DNA from 2 places in the Duganella sp. GW821-FHT07G03 genome. Region 2 is predicted to be linked to the other one. Evidence: riboswitches for the same ligand, from Rfam matches in the RefSeq annotation. Region 2 holds a riboswitch; the other holds the start of a gene.
The links. A riboswitch is a leader RNA that binds a small molecule or an ion and turns the genes downstream of it on or off. The one in region 2 is predicted to bind thiamine pyrophosphate.
Positions count from the first base shown of each region.

Region 1 (4,703 bases), on a different contig from region 2:
CATCGGCGCCGTGCTGCGCCGCCGCGGCCCGGACGAAATCCCCGGCGCGCCGTCGGAAACCCCGCAGTCCTTCGAGTTCGGCCAGTTCGTGCTGGACCTGGGCACCCGCACATTGAAGAAGGCCGGCGAGACCGTGCCGCTGACCACCGGCGAATTCTCGGTACTGAAAGTATTCGCCCGCCACGCCCGCCAGCCGCTGTCGCGTGAAAAGCTGATGGAACTGGCGCGCGGCCGCGAATACGAAGTGTTCGACCGCAGCCTGGACGTGCAGATCTCGCGCCTGCGCAAACTGATCGAGCCCGATCCGTCGAGCCCGCTGTACATCCAGACCGTCTGGGGCCTGGGCTATGTGTTCATTCCGGAGGGGCAGCCGCGCTAAGGCGCGGGCGTGCGCATGAAGTTTCCGTCGAAGTTTCCGTTTACGTTTAGAGCCGCCAGCCTGAAAAGCGGCCTGTTCTGGCGCACCTTCTTCTTGCTGGGCGCGCTGACCACCACCAGCATGACCGCCTGGGTCGCCATGATCAGCGCGGTGCAGCACGAGCCGCAGGTGCAGCAGATCTCGTCGCAGGTGATCTCGGTGGTCACCATCACCCACGCCGCCCTCACCCACTCCGCGCCCGAACTGCGGCGCGAGTTGCTGTTCGACCTGGTGTCCAACGAAGGCATCCGCGTGTTCACGCTGGAGGACGACGACAAGGTCGATCCGCCGCCCGACAACGCGCTGATGCCCGACATCCAGAAGCTGGTTAAGGCCAAGCTGGGCGAGGACACCCGCTTCTCGGCGCGCGTCAACGGCGTGGCCGGCTTCTGGGTCAGCTTCAAGATCGACGACGACGCCTACTGGCTGATGCTGGAGCGCGAACGCATCCGCGGCCTGACCGGCATCCAGTGGCTGGGCTGGGCCAGCGTGGTGTCGGTGGTGTCGCTGCTGGGCGCGGCCTTCATCTCCAGCCTGATCAACCTGCCGCTGCGCCGCCTGACGCAAGCCACGCGCGCCTTCGCCCAGGGCAAGCGGCCCGAGCCGCTACCGGAAAAAGGCGCGATGGAGATCATGGAAGCCAACCGCAGCTTCAACCAGATGGTGGTGCAGCTGCAGCAGGTGGAATCGGACCGCGCCGTGATCCTGGCCGGCATCTCGCACGACCTGCGCACGCCGCTGGCGCGCATGCAGCTGGAGGTGGAGATGGCCAACCTGTCGAACGAGGCGCGCGAGGGCATCCAGTCCGACATCGGCCAGATGGATGACATCATCGGCCAGTTCCTCGACTACGCCAAGCCGACCGAGGTGTCGAGCTTCATCAACGTCGACCTCAGCGAACTGCTGCAGGACACCGCGCATGAAGCCGGCCGCCTGCCGGACGTGCGCATCACCACCGACATCGTCGCCAACGCCCACGTGATGGGCAACGCCACCGACATCAAGCGCGTCATCAACAACCTGATCGAGAACGCCCGCCGCTACGGCAAGACGCCCGGCAGCGAGCTGACCGAGATCGACATCAAGTGCAGCACCAAGGGCATGCACACCTCGCGCCGTGTGATCGTCGAGGTGCAGGATCACGGCAACGGCGTACCGGCCGACCAGATCGAGCAACTGCTCAAGCCCTTCACCCGGCTCGACACCGCGCGCGGCCAGGCCAACGGCGCCGGCCTGGGCCTGGCCATCGTCGACCGCGTGATGCTGCGCCACGGCGCCGAGCTGCACGTGCGCAACCGCGACGGCGGCGGCCTGCTGATCCAGATCGTGATGAAGGCGGTTTGATGCGGGCGAGGTATTTTGCAGTGTTGCTGGCGGCGGCCGGGCCGGCCATGGCCAGTCGGCCGCCCAAACCGGCCAAGCCGCCCGCGCCGCCGCCGATCGAACAGCGCGCCCCCAGCGACGAGGAACGCAGCTCCTTCGACGACTACTTCCGCCAGAAGATGCTGGCCGAATCCAGGGGCGCGCGCCCGGTGCCGCCGCTGTTCGCGCCGGACTTCGACATCCAGCGCCAGCGCGGCAAGCCGTGGCAGGTGGTGGCGCGGGTCGACTCGGCGCCACGCCATTCGGCGGTCGACCTGTGCCGGCAAATCCGTTCGAGTTTTGTCTACGATGCCAAAGCGCCCAAGGATGGGCGCTGGACCGAGTCGGCCCAGCCGCCGAGCTGGCATGTGTGGCTGGCCCAGCCCAGGACCATCTGCAGCGCCGCCCCGCACACGGTGTTGATGGACCAGGCGCTGCCGCCGGAAGACGTGGTGGCGCTGCTGCGCCAATATCCTGAACTGCTGAGCCGCGCGCGCCTGCTATTCGCCGGCAACTCGCAATGCATCCGCCAGCGTGCCCTGCCCTTCACGCTGCGCGCGATCGGGCCGGCGGCGCCGGCGGCCGGCGCGCCCGTAATGTTCAGCCTGGTATTTGAAAGCGACCGCGACACCACCGCCCGCGTCGCCGTGCGCAAGCACCGCGGCGAGTATGCGGCCTGGAACGTCAGCTGCGACTGACGCTGCTGCCGCGGTTGATCGGGTGGTCCTCCGGCTCCAGCAGCCTGGTCAGCAGCAGCTCGGTCGAGCCGTAGCCGTACAGCGAATCCGCCTCCAGGCCTTGCGTATCGTAGGGCACGGACTCCTCGCGCTCCGAGCGGCTCGGGTCGGCGTCCGAATACGTCACGCGCCAGGCGCGCTTGAGCGAATCGGCGCGGCGCAGGAACTGCGGCATCGGCCACAGCGCCGGATTCCAGTCGACGATATCGCCCAGCACGCGCCAGTGACCGCTGGCCAGCGCCATGTCGCCCACCCGCAGCACTTTGACGGCGTCCTGCGGTTGCAGCGTATTGAGCTCCTCCAGCGACGGCAAGCGCGGCAGCTTGGGTCCGAACAGATACGCCAGCATGATCTTGCTGCCTGGCGACAAACGCGCCACCAGACCCCAGCCATAGCCGCCATCCAGCAACGGTATGGCAAACCAGCTTCCCTCTTGATACGACTGCCTCATTCCCACCCTTTCACTTGCACGATGCAGCAGAGTGTCGCCAAAATGTATGGACATGATGGCGCCTCCGTTAAAAGCTGTGTCTGCTTCGTTGGCGCCGTGTGGCGCAAACCGCAAGTGTAGCGGCGCGGCGCGGATCGCGGCGCACGGCACCGCATGTGCTACACTAGCGCCTCGCTAGGGGTCCTGGAGCTTTGCTGCCGGGTGAGAGATACCCTTCGTACCTGATCTGGATAATGCCAGCGAAGGAAAGCGCAAAGTAGTTCTCCCCTCCTTTGATGGCTCTCTTCGCGGCTCCCAGCCAAGAACAAAAGAGAGAGCACATGAACACACCAAGATTCACAGTTTCCGCCATCGCCCTGGCGGTACTCCACGCATTCCCCGGCGTTGCCGCCGCTGAAACCTCCGCCGCCGAGCAAGCCATGCCCGAAGTGGTGATCACCGGCGCCAAGGCGCAGGCCAGCCGCGCCAGCGTGGCCGGCTTCGCCAACGCGCCGCTGCTGGAAACCCCGGCCTCGGTCAGCGTGCTGACCGCCCAGCAGATGCTGGACCTGCAGATCCGCTCCACCACCGACGCCGCCCGCTACGACGCCAGCATCGGCGACTCCTACAACGCGGTCGGTTACTCGGAACAGTTCTCGATCCGCGGCTTCAAACTGGACAACGCCTCCAGCTACCGCAAGGACGGCATGGCCATCCCGGGCGACACCCAGATCCCGCTGGAAAACAAGGAACGCCTGGAAGTGCTGAAGGGCCTGTCCGGCCTGCAAGCGGGGGTGTCGGCGCCGGGCGGCATCGTCAACTACGTCACCAAGCGCCCGACCGATACGCCGCTGCGCACGGTGGTGCTGGAAGAACGCGAGCGCGGCACGCTGTACGGCGCCGTCGACCTGGGTGGCCGCTTTGAAGACCAGCGTTTCGGCTACCGCTTCAACGCCGCCGCCGAACGCCTGCGCTCCTACATCAAGGGCGCCGACGGCAACCGCAAGTTCGTCTCGGCCGCCTTCGACTGGAAGATCTCGCCGCAGGCGCTGCTGCAAGTGGACGCCGACTACCAGAAGAAATCGCAGGTAACCGCGCCCGGCTTCCAGCTGCTGAACAACACCACGCTGCCGAACATCCCGGCCGACACCATGCTCAACAACCAGCCGTGGAGCCGTCCGGTCGAGACCACCAGCAGCAACATCGGCGCCCGCTTCGAATACAAGTTCACGCCCGACTGGAGCACCACCGTCAGCGCCAACCAGCACCAGTTCAAGCGCGACGACTACACCGCCTTCCCTGGCGGCTGCACCGCACAGGGCCTGTATTCCGGCTTCTGCGGCAACGGCGACTACGACGTCTACGACTACGTCAGCCTGGGCGAGAAGAAATCGCCGCTGGCGGTGCAGGCGCTGGTGCAGGGCAAGTTCAGCACCGGCTCGTTCAAGCACGAGTTCACCGGTGGCGCGTCGTTGTTCAAGAACAGCGAGAAATGGGGCGACTACCTGTACACCCAGGCCGGCACCGACGGCCACGCATTCAGCAACATCTACCACCCGATCATGGTGGCGCCGAACGGCGGCACCAGCGGTCCGGTTTCCGAGCGCCGCAGCGACAACGAGCGTGCCTTGTTCGCGCAGGACATCCTGAGCATCAACGAGCAGCTCAAGCTGCACGCCGGCGCGCGCTACGTGCAGGTCAAGCGCAACGAATATGTCGGCCCGGACGAAAATGGCGTGCTACTGCCGGACGCCCA
Region 1 is NZ_JBWKQE010000001.1:528,448-533,150, forward strand. It holds gene ompR (osmolarity response regulator transcription factor OmpR) at 1-379, shown strand, start outside; gene AC07OK_RS02365 (ATP-binding protein) at 395-1,762, shown strand; gene AC07OK_RS02370 (hypothetical protein) at 1,762-2,478, shown strand; gene AC07OK_RS02375 (Imm26 family immunity protein) at 2,465-2,968, opposite strand; TPP riboswitch at 3,135-3,233, shown strand; gene AC07OK_RS02380 (TonB-dependent siderophore receptor) at 3,289-4,703, shown strand, end outside.
Region 1: linked by a shared signal. The riboswitch ahead of AC07OK_RS02380 (TonB-dependent siderophore receptor) and the one ahead of thiC (phosphomethylpyrimidine synthase ThiC) in region 2 are both predicted to bind thiamine pyrophosphate.

Region 2 (4,703 bases):
ATTCGGCCGGCGCCGCGCAGACGCCGCTGTATCTGGCGGTCGAGTTGCGCATCTGGATCGCGGACCAGCCGCCGCTGAGGCTGCGCTCGGACAGTCGCTGCGCCTTCATGCTGCCGTGGCAGGTGACGGACGGCGGCCGCCTGGCGGCGTTGGACCAGCGCGCTGACGGCCTGGCGTTGATGCGCTTGATCCAGGGCTGGTGCGGCGCCTGTCTGCCGGAGTGGCGGCAGGCGGCGCCGGACGTGCCAGCGGCGCCGCACGGCGAGTTCGAAGCGCATTACGAGGCCTTGCTGGCCGCATGGCGGCAACTGGGCCGCCGGCTCGGCGCCACCGACATCAAGCTCGCCACGCTGCCGTTGACCGACGCGCTAGACTGGATGGACCATGACCGCTTCGAGCGTACGCTGCGCGCCACGGCAAAGGGCGGGAAGGGCACGCGCGCCGTGCTGGCGGCGGACCTGCTGCGCACCTTGCAGGTGGCGCGCTGGGGTTATGTCGATCGGCAGGGACGGTTGAAACTGCCGCGCCGCTTCGAGCGAGCCACGCCGTTTGCGGCGGGGCAGGCGATGGTGCGCGTCGACGGCGGCTGGCAGCAGATCGACCGGCTCGGCCAGCGCGTGGTGGCGCCGCCGTCCGGCGGGCCGCCGGCGCCGCCGTCCGCGTCCAGCGCGTCGGCCGTATCCCCCGGGGGCGCCGCCGCTTCCGTCACCTGCGGCGGCGGGCAGCGCGTCAGCGCCGTGCGTCCCTACGCCGATGGCCTGGCGGCCGCCCGCTGCGGCGTGCTGTGGGGCTATCTCGACCGCGACGGACGGTTCGTCATTCCACCTCGTTACATGGAGGCCGGCGACTTCGCCGACGGCCTGGCGCCGGTGCGGTGACGCGCCTGACCGGCCTCTTCATAGTATTTCTCAATGGCACTGATTATTGTCAACTGATAAGAAATTGTGGGCGTTAAGCAGGCATCCCCCGTCGAAGCACCCACCCAAAGGAGTCCAGCATGAAACTGCAACTTGCCCTGTGTCTGTTCGTGGCCGCCAGCGCCGCGCCCATGGTTCAAGCGGTCGAGCCCGTCTCGTTGTACCAGGGCTTGATCTCGTTCCGCGACGGCCCCGACCCGGCCGGCAAGACCGCGGTGTACTGGGCCACCAGCCAGGCCCTGCACACGATCAACGGCCCGCGCACCGCCGCCCTCAAATTCGGCGCCAACTGGGTGGCGGAAATCCGCTGGTGCGGCGACCGCAACGGCCGGCCGCTGCCGGGCGAATGCTCGGACATTTATTACAATTTCCGGCATGGCGTCGACATCACGGAAACCACCGTCAGCCTGCTGCATCCCTAACCCACCCACCATGCCCGGAGACTGTGATGAAAAAGCCGCTATCGATGTTGGCCGCGCTGCTGGTGCTGCCTTGCCTGTGCGCCGCCCAAGGTGCCGAACCGTGGGGGGTGTGGGCCAACCGCATGAATCCCAACCTGCCGTGGAGTGATCCCTGCAATATCCAGTACGTGATCTCGCCCAGCCCGGCGCGCTATGATCGCCAGCCCGAGTACGTGCGGGTGCGCGTCGCCGCCAATCATCACGACGCCGACCAGTTTCAGCGTCTGTTCAGCCCCTTCTTTGACGATATGCCGGACAAGGTGGTCAAGCTGGGGCGCTGTCATGGCGGGGGCGTGGGTACGGATGGGGGGCCGGGCGGTGGTGGTGGCGGCGGCTCGATCCAGAACTTGCAGTCCGGGGTTAACCGTTACGGCGGCGACTACAACGATGCCTGGAGCGAGCCCGGCGGCGGTGACGCCGGCAGCTGCGCCGCGCGCTGCGAACAGGATGCCCAGTGCCGCAGTTTCAGCTGGGTCAGGCCGGGCGTGCAGGGACGGGTCTCGCGCTGCTGGTTGAAACGCACGGTGCCACAAGCGAGCAATAACGACTGCTGCGTTTCCGGCGTCAAATCGTCCGACTGAGCGCGAGGGGAATATCATGAACTTCGTCGTCGCGCCCCGTTCGCTGGCGGGCTTGAAACGCCTGGCCGCGTTGATCCTGGCAGCTTGTTTCTTCCTGCCGCTGTATAGCTGCAGCACGCAGGGCAAGCCGCCCGGCGTGGCGCGTGCGGCGTCCGCGCCGGCCGCCGCGGCGCTGGCGACGGTCCGGGCCCCGGCCCCGGCCGCCGTTGCGCCGCCCACCGGATCGCCGGCGCCTCCGACGCTGCCCGGGCGGCTGGAATTTAGCCCTTACGAGGCGTTTTCCTGGGGCGATCCCTACAGCCTGGCCGGCTTGCTCGTGTTCTTCTGGCCGGCCGTGCTGCAACTGGCCGTGGCGGCGGCGCCTGCGGCGGGCGTCCGCGCGGCGCGGGCCGAGCCCTTGCTGTGTCTGGGCAGCGCGGCCGCCTTGGCCTGGCTGTTGTGGCGCGCGCATTTCCTGCCGGGTTATCAGCTGGAAGTGGGCATGCCGCTGGCGGCGCTGGCGTTGTTGCTCTACGCCGTGCCGCGCTTGGCGCGCGGCGCCCCGCCCGCATCCGGCTAGCCCGCGTGGCTTTATATCGGGTATGGCGGTTTTTTTTGCGCGGACATTGTCCGCGCGGCGCGGCGCGGCGTATAATCAGCCCGCTGCCGCAAGGCGGCACACGCTAGGGGTCCTGCGCATCATTGCGATGCGCGGGTGAGAAATACCCTCCGAACCTGATCTGGATAATGCCAGCGAAGGGAAGCTTAGGACAATGCCGCCACACCCTGTGGACCGGCGCCGTCCAACCTCCTTTGCTGGCTCCTGTAGCTAACCAAGGAGCCAAATGAACGCCAACCTTAAATTCCTCTCCGCCACCGCCACGGTGGACGAGGCAGCCATCAAGCCCTTACCGAATTCCCGCAAAGTCTACGTCGAAGGCAGCCGTCCCGACATCCGCGTGCCGATGCGCCAAATCACCCAGTCCGACACGCCGGCGTCCTTTGGCTTCGAAGCCAATCCGGCTATCTACGTCTACGACACCTCCGGCCCGTACACCGACCCGGACGCGGTGATCGACATCCGCTCCGGCCTGGCCGCGACGCCGCGCCTGCCGTGGATACTGGAGCGCGACGACACCGAGGAGCTGGACGGTCCGACCTCCGAATACGGCCAGGCCCGCCTGGCGGACCCGGCGCTGGCCGAGCTGCGCTTCAACCTGCACCGCAAGCCGCGCCGCGCCCAGGCTGGCAAGAACGTCACGCAGATGCACTACGCGCGCCAGGGCATCGTCACGCCCGAGATGGAGTTCGTCGCCATCCGCGAGAACCTGCGCCGCCAGGAGTACATGGAAGACCTGAAGAACTCCGGCCCGATGGGCCAGCGCCTGGCCGACCTGATGGGCCGCCAGCATCCTGGCCAGTCGTTCGGCGCCAGCATCCCGGCCACCATCACGCCCGAATTCGTGCGCGAGGAAATCGCCCGTGGTCGCGCCATCATCCCGGCCAACATCAACCACCCGGAAATCGAACCGATGATCATCGGCCGCAATTTCCTGGTCAAAATTAACGCCAACATCGGCAACTCCGCCGTCACCTCGTCGATCGGCGAGGAAGTCGAGAAGATGACCTGGGCCATCCGCTGGGGCGGCGACAACGTCATGGACCTGTCGACCGGCAAGCACATCCACGAAACCCGCGAATGGATCATCCGCAACAGCCCGGTCCCGATCGGCACCGTGCCGATCTACCAGGCGCTGGAGAAGGTCAACGGCAAGGCCGAGGACCTGACCTGGGAGATCTTCCGCGACACGCTGATCGAGCAGGCCGAGCAGGGCGTCGACTACTTCACCATCCACGCCGGCGTGCTGCTGCGCTACGTGCCGATGACGGCCAAGCGCCTGACCGGCATCGTTTCGCGCGGCGGCTCGATCATGGCCAAGTGGTGCCTGGCGCACCATAAGGAATCGTTCCTGTACACGCACTTCGAAGAGATCTGCGCAATCATGAAGGCCTACGACGTCTCGTTCTCCTTGGGCGACGGCTTGCGTCCCGGCTCGATCTACGACGCCAACGACGAAGCCCAGCTGGGCGAGCTGAAGACGCTGGGCGAGCTGACCCAGATCGCCTGGAAGCACGACGTGCAGGTGATGATCGAAGGCCCGGGCCACGTGCCGATGCAGCTGATCAAGGAAAACATGGACCTGCAACTGGAACAGTGCCACGAAGCGCCGTTCTACACCTTGGGCCCGTTGACCACCGACATCGCGCCCGGCTACGACCACATCACCTCCGGCATCGGCGCCGCGCAGATCGGCTGGTACGGCACCGCCATGCTGTGCTACGTCACGCCCAAGGAGCATCTGGGCCTGCCCGACAAGAACGACGTCAAGGACGGCATCATCACCTACAAGATCGCCGCCCACGCGGCCGACCTGGCCAAGGGCCATCCGGGCGCGCAGATCCGCGACAACGCGCTGTCGAAGGCGCGCTTCGAATTCCGCTGGGACGACCAGTTCAACATCGGCCTCGATCCGGACAAGGCGCGCGAATTCCACGACGAGACCCTGCCCAAGGATTCGGCCAAGGTGGCGCACTTCTGTTCGATGTGCGGCCCGCATTTCTGCTCGATGAAGATCACCCAGGAAGTGCGCGAATACGCCAAGGCCAACGGCGTGTCGGACGGCGCGGCGCTGCAGCAGGGCATGCAGGTCAAGGCGGTGGAGTTCATCAAGAACGGCGCCGAGCTGTATCGCAAGCTGTGAGGC
Region 2 is NZ_JBWKQE010000022.1:77,773-82,475, forward strand. It holds gene AC07OK_RS23905 (WG repeat-containing protein) at 1-878, shown strand, start outside; gene AC07OK_RS23910 (hypothetical protein) at 998-1,339, shown strand; gene AC07OK_RS23915 (PAN domain-containing protein) at 1,366-1,959, shown strand; gene AC07OK_RS23920 (hypothetical protein) at 1,976-2,518, shown strand; TPP riboswitch at 2,614-2,717, shown strand; gene thiC (phosphomethylpyrimidine synthase ThiC) at 2,784-4,700, shown strand.